DNA from 4 places in the Streptomyces sp. NPDC059256 genome. Region 2 is predicted to be linked to each of the others. Evidence: riboswitches for the same ligand, from Rfam matches in the RefSeq annotation. Region 2 holds a riboswitch; each other region holds the start of a gene.

The links. Region 2 has a riboswitch for cyclic di-AMP ahead of ACFXJL_RS19615 (LysM peptidoglycan-binding domain-containing M23 family metallopeptidase). Riboswitches for the same ligand answer to the same signal wherever they lie in the genome.
Positions count from the first base shown of each region.
Region 1: linked by a shared signal. The riboswitch ahead of ACFXJL_RS04590 (M23 family metallopeptidase) and the one ahead of ACFXJL_RS19615 (LysM peptidoglycan-binding domain-containing M23 family metallopeptidase) in region 2 are both predicted to bind cyclic di-AMP.
Region 3: linked by a shared signal. The riboswitch ahead of ACFXJL_RS21465 (C40 family peptidase) and the one ahead of ACFXJL_RS19615 (LysM peptidoglycan-binding domain-containing M23 family metallopeptidase) in region 2 are both predicted to bind cyclic di-AMP.
Region 4: linked by a shared signal. The riboswitch ahead of ACFXJL_RS17225 (M23 family metallopeptidase) and the one ahead of ACFXJL_RS19615 (LysM peptidoglycan-binding domain-containing M23 family metallopeptidase) in region 2 are both predicted to bind cyclic di-AMP.

Region 1 is NZ_JBHYZO010000002.1:21,435-23,625, forward strand. It holds gene ACFXJL_RS04590 (M23 family metallopeptidase) at 13-1,035, opposite strand; cyclic di-AMP (ydaO/yuaA leader) riboswitch at 1,047-1,203, opposite strand; gene ACFXJL_RS04595 (PP2C family protein-serine/threonine phosphatase) at 1,720-2,191, opposite strand, start outside.
Region 2 is NZ_JBHYZO010000008.1:68,973-71,163, reverse strand. It holds gene ACFXJL_RS19620 (tyrosine-protein phosphatase) at 1-521, opposite strand, end outside; cyclic di-AMP (ydaO/yuaA leader) riboswitch at 938-1,116, shown strand; gene ACFXJL_RS19615 (LysM peptidoglycan-binding domain-containing M23 family metallopeptidase) at 1,120-2,142, shown strand.
Region 3 is NZ_JBHYZO010000009.1:176,388-178,578, forward strand. It holds gene ACFXJL_RS21460 (ATP-binding protein) at 1-402, shown strand, start outside; gene ACFXJL_RS21465 (C40 family peptidase) at 582-1,058, opposite strand; cyclic di-AMP (ydaO/yuaA leader) riboswitch at 1,062-1,217, opposite strand; gene ACFXJL_RS21470 (hypothetical protein) at 1,576-1,890, opposite strand; gene ACFXJL_RS21475 (ATP-dependent Clp protease proteolytic subunit) at 1,896-2,191, opposite strand, start outside.
Region 4 is NZ_JBHYZO010000006.1:324,708-326,898, reverse strand. It holds gene ACFXJL_RS17230 (pitrilysin family protein) at 1-785, shown strand, start outside; cyclic di-AMP (ydaO/yuaA leader) riboswitch at 1,043-1,205, shown strand; gene ACFXJL_RS17225 (M23 family metallopeptidase) at 1,218-2,114, shown strand.

The DNA.
Region 1 (2,191 bases), on a different contig from region 2:
GCGAGCGGTGGCTCAGATCGTCAGACCCTTGCCGCGCAGCCAGGACAGCGGGTCGATGCCCGAACCACCGGGGGTCTTGACCTCAAGGTGGAGATGCGCGGCGCTGGCATTGCCGGTCGCGCCGACCCGGCCGATCAGCTGGCCCGTGCTCACCTTCGCGCCGGCGCTCACACTCATGGACGACATGTGCGCGTACATGACTTCGGTGCCGTCGTTCAGCTTGAGGATGACGTTGTAGCCGTACGAGTTGGACCAGCCGGCCGACTTGATGGTTCCGCTGGTGACGGCCTTGAGGGGAGTGCCGGTCGAGGCCGCGAGGTCAAGGCCGGTGTGCTGGCCCGAGGACCACATCGGACCGGACTGGCCGTAGCGAGCCGTGATCGTGTACGAGGAGAGGGGGAGCGAGAAGCTCTTGGCCAGCTTGGCCAGGCGCTCGGCCTCGGCCTTCTCCTTGGCTTCCGCTTCGGCCTTCTTCTTCGCATCGGCCGCCTTCTTCGCGGCCTTCTTCTCCGCGAGTTCCTCGGCCTTCTTCGCATCCTGTGCGGCCTTCGCCGCGGCGGCCTTCTCGGCGGCGAGCTTGGCCGCAGCGTCGGCGCTGGCCTGCTGCTGCTCGGCCTGCTGGAGGATGCGGGAGCGCAGTGCCTCTCCGGCACCGGCCTGCCCTGTGCTGACCTCCTGGCCTGCGAGCCCCATCGCCGCGTAGGAGGCGGACTCATCGACCTCCGGAGCGTCCTCGGAGCTCAGGGAGTCGGGAAGGCTCTCGGTGATGGCGTCGGGAAGCGATATGGAGACGGCGGGCTTGTTCTGGGCGGTGGCCATGCCACCGGCACCGACAGCCGCGATCACACCGACGCCGAGCACCGTGGAGCTACGGGCGAATCCGCCCCGCTGCTTCATGACCCGGTGCTTGTGGCGACCGCGCGGCCGGATGGTCTCCGCGGTGGGGTTCCACTCGCCGGTGGAGCGGGCTGCACCCTCTTCGCTGAAGACGCCGGATTTGAACGGTGCTTCCGGGGCAGGACTGTTAGACGCCACTGAGGCGTGCTCCTTTCCTTCCTTCTCGCCTACCGGGTTAGCTGACGGGTTCGGAGCAGGAAGGTCTCCTACGAGCGTCTTCGACCGCGAACTGCACGGCAGAATATGCCCGATTCACCCCAATTAGTGGTTCCCCGGTTCCCTTGCGGAATTCGGCGCATGAGCACGGCGCCGTCCTGACGACGGCTGGGACGACCGCGCTGCGTTATCGAACGTTAATAGACACCAGGACTTTATTCCAAGCTGTTCTGAGTGATCTTTAATCTCTTTGCCACAGACTTACCCGGACACAAGCGGCCGGATTCGGGCGACTTGAACCGGACAAGACGTGCGTCACACCCCTGGCGGTTCGTCAAATGTTATGCGCAGGGCTCCCCTTCAACTACGGAGAGTGCATGGGCTCGTGGTGCCTCTTCCCAGGGCCACCGGAAACAACCCACGGGCCGACGCGTCAACACGTCGAAACCGAGCCACTGAGCAACACCCAGCAACACCCAGCAGCTCCGCACAGCGCAACCGGGCACCCCGGCTACACCGGGTAGAACCGCGTCGCGCCGAGCAGTCGCCCTGATGAAGTCGCGCCAAGCAGTCGCCCTGACCGAACCCGACCCGCGGGTCGCCCCTGAGGGCCGAGAGGGGGCCTCCACGGGCACCCGGGGCTCTCTTAGCCGTGGGCCCGGGCCTTCAGAGGCCACGCCCCCGCCATACCGCACCACCTTCCGCCGGCCGGGCCAGCGCCAGCAGCGCCATATCGTCGAAGCTGCCCCCTCCGGTGTGTCTACGGACATCGTCGAGGAGTGCGTCGAGCAGTTCCCCCGGGCCGACGAACTGCCGTCCCGCCAGCCATACGGCGGGGTCATAGAACGTTCCCGCCCCGTCCCGTGCTTCGGAGAGACCGTCGGTGTAGAGCAGCAGGGTCGCCCCCGGCGGCAGCGGGTACTCCTCCGCCCGATCGGGCCAGGTCCCCAGATCGCCCATCGACAGCGGAAGGGCCGGCTCGGTCGGCGGGAGCCCCTCCAGTAGGCCGTCGGCGTACAGCATCAAGGGCTCGGGGTGCCCTCGGTTCACCATCCGGACGATGCCACCCCCGCGCGGGATCTCCGCCAGCACCGCCGTGGTGAACGTCTCCTTGGCGTCGAGGCTCTCCCGGCGGTTC
Region 2 (2,191 bases):
ACGGCTATGGAGAGCCCGGCGCGGTCCTTGCCCGCGGCGCAGTGCATCAGCGCGGGAACGCTGTCCTCGGCGAGAGCGTGCAGGACCCTGCTGTGCTCGCCGGTGCGTTCCGTGATGATCCTCTGATAGGAGTCGGACATCCGTGCCGCGGCCTGGCCGTCCCCCAGGATGGACCGCAACTGCTCGATGTCTCCGTCGCGCACCATCTGCCAGAACTCCGCGCCGTCCGCAGGGTCACTGAGCGGGAGATTGAGGTTGCGCACGCCCTGGAGGGGAATGTCCGGACCGTCGAGCAGCATGTCCGCCTCATTGCGGAAATCGAAGATCGTGTGCAGTCCCAGCGAGGACAGGAACGCGGCATCGCTTCCGGTCGCATGGGCCAGATGACCGCTGCGGAACAGCCGCCCATGTCGCACCCGACGTCCGTCCAGGGCCGGCAGGCCGCCGACGTCCCGGAAGTTCCGTACTCCGGTCAGTTCCGGCTCGATGGACGGGACCTGCGGCGGCAGCTGCTGCGTCACAGAGGCTCCTGAGGGTCACTGCCGTCGGCGCCGCTCGCCGACATTGGCGTGTTCTCGACGATACGACATTCGCTCATCAGATGATCATTTTGTGTGATCTCTGTTGGGAACTGATTGTTCCACCCATTACCTGTGAGGGACGCCCGGGCTGCTTCTGTCCGAATTGGGTACTTCGGTGGTTGGATGTCCTGCCTGTCGAGTGGCTGAGGGCCCGCTCGTGAGCGGGATCATAGTGGTGACCCTCAGTTGCGGCGCACCGCAGAGGATTCCCGACGGGGCGGCGGGAGTTGCCACATCGCCTTCCACGGAGTGTTACGGGAAATTCCCCCCGTCGTGACCTTTGTCATTGATCAGAAAAGGGCCCGGCTTGTTTGCCTGAAGAGGGCTCGATTACGGTCACGGAACTCCGGACGGATCGCCTAATCCTGCCGCCGCCCGGAATTCATCCACATCCACGCGTGGCAGGAGCGGGGGACCCAGGTAGTACGCCGATCCGGATTTCCGGACGGCTTGGGGTGAAGTCGCGCAGAAGTGCGGCCGGGCATCTCCAGCTCGAACCCGACAGCTCACCTCGTAGGCGCCGGAGAGGAAATGCGCCATGCCCGCAAAGGGTAAGCACCGCCGTACCAGGACCAGCACCATCACCCGGGGAATCGTTGCCGCCGGCACCGGTGGCGCAGCCATCGCCCTTCCGTTGATGGGCGCCACGAACGCCTTCGCCGCCGAGCAGACCGCCCCCGTCGCGGCACCCGTGGTCGCCTCGGCCGCCACCACCACCGCACCCGCGACGGCGCCCGCCGAGCGGGTGGCCACTCAGGTCACCTATCGGGTCGTCGCGGGCGACTACCTTTCCAAGATCGCGCAGGAGCACCGGGTCGACGGTGGCTGGCAGCAGCTCTACGCCGACAACCGTGACGCGGTCGGCGAGAACCCCTCACTGATCCACCCCGGCCTCAAGCTCACCATCGGTGGCGCGTCCGCCGCCGAGTCCAAGACGTCCGAGTCGAAGACGGCTGAGAGCAAGCCCGTCGCGCCGGCCAAGCCCAAGGTTGCCGCCGAGTCGAAGCAGGAGCGTCCCGCCAAGGTCGAGCCGAAGCAGGAGCGTCCCGCCAAGGTCGAGGCCGAGGTCAAGAAGGACGATGAGGCCCCGGTGGCCCAGTCGTCCGCCGCCCAGACCTCCACCGCCGCCGAGTCCTCCAGCGAGGCCACCGGCTCCGGCTGGGCCAGCCCGCTCTCCGCGGTCGGTGTCAGCACCTCCTACAAGGTCTCGGGCGCCATGTGGTCCAGCGGCTACCACACCGGCATCGACTTCGCTGCCGCCACCGGCACCATCGTGCGCTCGGTCGGCCCCGGCACCGTCGTCTCGGCAGGCTGGAGCGGCGCCTACGGCAACGAGGTCGTCATCCAGCACACCGACGGCAAGTACTCGCAGTACGCACACCTGTCCTCCCTCTCGGTCTCCTCGGGGCAGAGCGTGAGCGGTGGACAGCAGATCGGCGCGGTCGGTTCCACCGGAAACTCCAGTGGTCCGCACCTCCACTTCGAGATCCGCACCAGCCCCGGCTACGGCTCCGACGTCGACCCGGTGTCGTACCTGCGTCAGCACGGCGTCTCGCTCTGATCGAGTCGCCCTGACCCGGTGCCGGAGGTCGCGTGCGACCCCCGGCACC
Region 3 (2,191 bases), on a different contig from region 2:
CTGCCGAGCGATCCCGCCTCGGTGTCGGTGGCGCGAAAGTTCGCCATCGACATCGTGACCGAGTGGGGCCTGCCGGCACGGAGCGGCGAAGTGGACACCGTCCGGCTGATCGTCTCGGAGCTGACGACCAACGCCGTGCAGCACACCTTCGGCCAGTCGCCCACCTTCACGCTGGAACTGAGGTTGGCGCGGGAAGAGGAGCTGATGGTGGGGGTGACGGACAGTCATCCGCGCTGGCCGCAACGGCTTCCCGCCGCCGTACGGCAGGACAACGGCCGAGGCATGGTGATCGTGCGCACCCTCATCGCGGAGTTCGGCGGAAAGCTGCACGTCACTCCGACGGACGAGGGGGGCAAGACGGTGTGGGTCGCCCTTCCTTGGACCGCCTCGGTGCCCGGTTGACGTCGACCGCGCGATGAGGACGGCTCGGTTGCGTGGGGTCCGCCGGACTCGGTGTCCGGTGCCGGTGTCCGGTGCCGGCGTCCGCTTCCAGCCGTTGACCTGACAGAGCTCCGCGCCGACCGCCGGGGGCCACACCCGGGGCCGGCGCGGATCGAGTACCAGGACTCAGCGCGGGATCGTCACCCCACGCGGCCGTACTTGACGCTCTTGGACCAGATCTTGTCCAACTTCACCCAGGACCCCGTCTTGGGGGAGTGCCAGATCTTTCCCTTACCGGCATAGATGCCCACGTGGTAGACGTTCCGGCCGGAGTAGAAGAACACCAGGTCGCCGGCCTGGCGCGCGGACGCGGAGATGCGGCGCGTCTTGTTGTACTGCTGCTGTGCGGTACGGGGGAGCTTCTTGCCGGCCTTCTTGTACGAGTAGAGCGTCAGCCCCGAGCAGTCGAAACGGGACGGTCCTACTGCGCCGTACTTGTAAGGGGCGCCCTTCTTGGATGCCGCCACCTTCAGTGCCTTGCCCGCGTGGCTCGACGCGGCGTGTGCCTCGGGTGTGCCGCCCGGTACGAGCAGCGACCCTCCGAGAGCGGCGAGGGTGAGAGCGGATACCGCTCCCGCCCGACCCAGCAGGAACGGGACGTTGTTCTGCGCACTCATGCGCGACCCTTCGTCAGCCGCCTGTGAAGGATGACCTGTCGGGTTCGGGCGGACGAAGGTGCCCGGCCGCTTGCGCGGCTTCACCCCAAGGAACGTCCGGAATTTCCGGGCGCCCCGTACTGCTTGGGTCCTCCACTCCTGCCGAAGCACTCCTGTCGACCAGTCGCCCCGGCGGCGGCAGGACTCGGCGTCCGCCCGGGCTGCCCCGCCGAGGTGACGGGGGCTTGTCGTCCCAGGGATCTTGACCCACGGCCTGTCAAATTGCCGAGCGGAAACGGCGATATGTGAGTTTTCACACCATTGGTCTGATCGGGTGGACATGCTCGCCGCGCGATCGGCCCTCGACAGGTGAGGATGCCCGTACCAGCACCGGAATAAGGCATTCCGTTCGACGCGTCATCCTTGTGCGCAACTCGACCGTAGCTGCTGGCTCTCATGCGCGTACTTCAAATGGGGTAGCTCAACCACTACTCCTTTGGCGGTTGACGGTCTGGGCGGAGTTCGTTCCGGCCCGTCGTCAGGGGTCGTTAGGAGTTACGGAAGGGGGCAAAGTCACTCGAAGTGATCTGCGTTCGCCGTCGAGGACGCGCAGCGCGCGGGCGAGCGTCTGCACATGGACGTCACTCTCGCCCCTTTGGTGCATCACGGTCAGCGCGTCCTTGAGGGCGACGGCCCCGGAGACCAGTGCCTGCGCGGCACGCAGCGCCCCATAGGTATGGGTGGAACGGGCGGGGTTGATGCGTCCGACCTGATCCACGACGGCGAGGTAGGCGTCGATGAACTGGCCCTCGGCGCGGGTGAGGGCGGGCAGCGGAGGTAGTTCCGGAACCATCGTGGTCACCGGCTTCCGGGCCCGGACGGGGTGGCTCCGCGATTCATGATGACGTGGTCGACGAATCCGTACTCCTGGGCGGCGGTCGCGGTGAAGAAGGCGTCCCGTTCCAGATCCTCTGCGACCCGTGCCGGCTCCCGGCCGGTGTGGCGCGCCATCAGTGCGGTCAACTGCGACTGCTGCCGCAGGAGTTCCTTCGCCTGGATGTCGAGGTCCGAGAACTGGCCGTGCTGCTCTCCCTCCGATGAGGGCTGCTTCAGAACGACCCGGGCTCCGGGGAGGGCCATGCGCCTGCCCGGCG
Region 4 (2,191 bases), on a different contig from region 2:
ATGCGCACGTGCGACCCGCCACCGCCACCGCGGTGATCGTCGGTGACCTCACCGACGTCGATGTCGACGCCGTGCTCGCCGAAACCCTCGGCGACTGGTCGGGCGACAGCGGCGCGCCCCGTCCCGTCCCCGCGATCACCGGCGACGACCGCGGTCGGGTCGTCATCGTGGACCGGCCCGGTGCCGTGCAGACGCAACTGCTGATCGGCCGGGTCGGCGCGGACCGGCACGACCGGGTGTGGCCGGCGCAGGTCCTCGGTACGTACTGCCTGGGCGGCACGCTCACCTCGCGCCTGGACCGGGTGCTGCGGGAGGAGAAGGGCTACACGTACGGCGTCAGGGCCTTCGGGCAGGTCCTGCGGTCGACGGCCGACGGGACGGGCGCGTCCCTGCTGGGCATCAGCGGCTCGGTGGACACGCCCAACACCGGGCCGGCGCTCGACGATCTGTGGAAGGTGCTGCGCACCCTCGCGGCCGAGGGCCTGACGGACGCCGAGCGCGATGTCGCCGTCCAGAACCTGGTCGGGGTGGCTCCGCTGAAGTACGAGACCGCGGCTTCCGTGGCGAGCACGCTCGCCGACCAGGTGGAGCAGCACCTCGCGGACGACTACCAGGCCCAGTTGTATCTGCGGCTCGCCCAGACGGGCACCGTGGAGGCGACCGCCGCCGTGGTCAACGCCTTCCCCCAGGACCGGCTGGTGACGGTCCTCGTGGGCGATGCCGCGCAGATCGAGGAGCCGGTACGGGCTCTCGGCATCGGAGAAGTGACCGTGGTGGCGGGCTGATTGCCCGCTTCCGGTCGGACGGCCGTCCGTCTGTGCACGTCTGTGCAGGGCCCCGGTAGCCAGCTGGCGCCGGGGCCCTGCCGTGTTCCGGGAGTGCGAGCGACCCGAACAGGAAGGAAACCTGTCCGTTTTACGGGGAAGGCCACCGTCTCGACTGTGGCGTGGGCAACAAAAATGCCGGTCTGTTTGGCGCCTGGCGGTCCGTCCGCTTAGCGTCAGTGCGGCTGTTCGCGGGCAGTACGCCGCATCCGCGGCACGGACAGTCATCGCCGAGTCCCCGTCAGACGCGAGTCTGGGGAGCCGGGGACCCAGGTCCCTTGGGGTGAATCGGGTGCCTTCGCCACCGTGCGGAGGGATTCGTAGGAGACCTTCCTGCTCCGAACCCGTCAGCTAACCCGGTAGGCGAGAAGGAAGGAAAGGACCAGCCTCTACATGGCGCTCGCCCGTTCCACCGGGAGACACCGTGCCCCGGGCCGCAAGACGCGTACGAGTGCGGGATTCGCCTCCGCCGCGGCCCTCGCCACCACCGGAGTCGTCGGGACCCTCGCAGGTCCTGCCCTGGCCACCGACGACGGTTCCTTCGCCGCCGATGCCGGCTCGGTCGCCACCCCCGACAGTGGTACTGACAGCACTGATGGCGTCGACGGCACTACCGCGGGTGCCACCCCGGTGACGATGGACGCGGCCGTGACCGGCTCGACCATCGTTCAGACGGCTCGTACCCAGCACACCCTGACGGCCCAGATGCTGTCCGCGCACTCCTTGTCGGACGAGGTCGCCGACCAGGCCGTCATCCAAAAGCGCGAGGCACTGGCCCGGATGGAGGCGGCTGCGGAGGCCCGGCGCAAGGCCGAGGCCCGCGCCAACGAGATACGCGAGGCCAAGGAGCGCGCGGCCCGTGAGGCCGAGCGCCAGCGCCTGAACGCCTACCGTCTGCCGATCGCCGGATCCCACGTCACCACGGACTACCGCGCGGGTGGCTCGCAGTGGTCCTCCGGCAGCCACTCCGGCATCGACTTCCACGCCTCCACGGGGACCCCGGTGGTGGCGGTGGGCGCGGGCACGGTCGTCGAAGCGGGCTGGGGCGGGGCGTACGGCTACAACGTCGTCCTCAAGATGAACGACGGTTCGTACACGCAGTACGGGCACTTGTCGTCGCTGAGTGTCTCCGTCGGTCGGAGCGTCATGCCGGGCGACCAACTCGGCCGCGCCGGCTCCACCGGCAACTCCACGGGGGCGCATCTGCACTTCGAGGCCCGGACGAGCGCGGACTACGGGTCGGACGTCAACCCGCTCGCGTATCTGCGCGCCCACGGTGTGAAGATCTGAACCGTGCCGCGCTGATGGCCGGCGAGCGGTCGTCAGCGCGGGCGAGGTGCGGCGCCGGCGCCTACCGGCGGAATCCC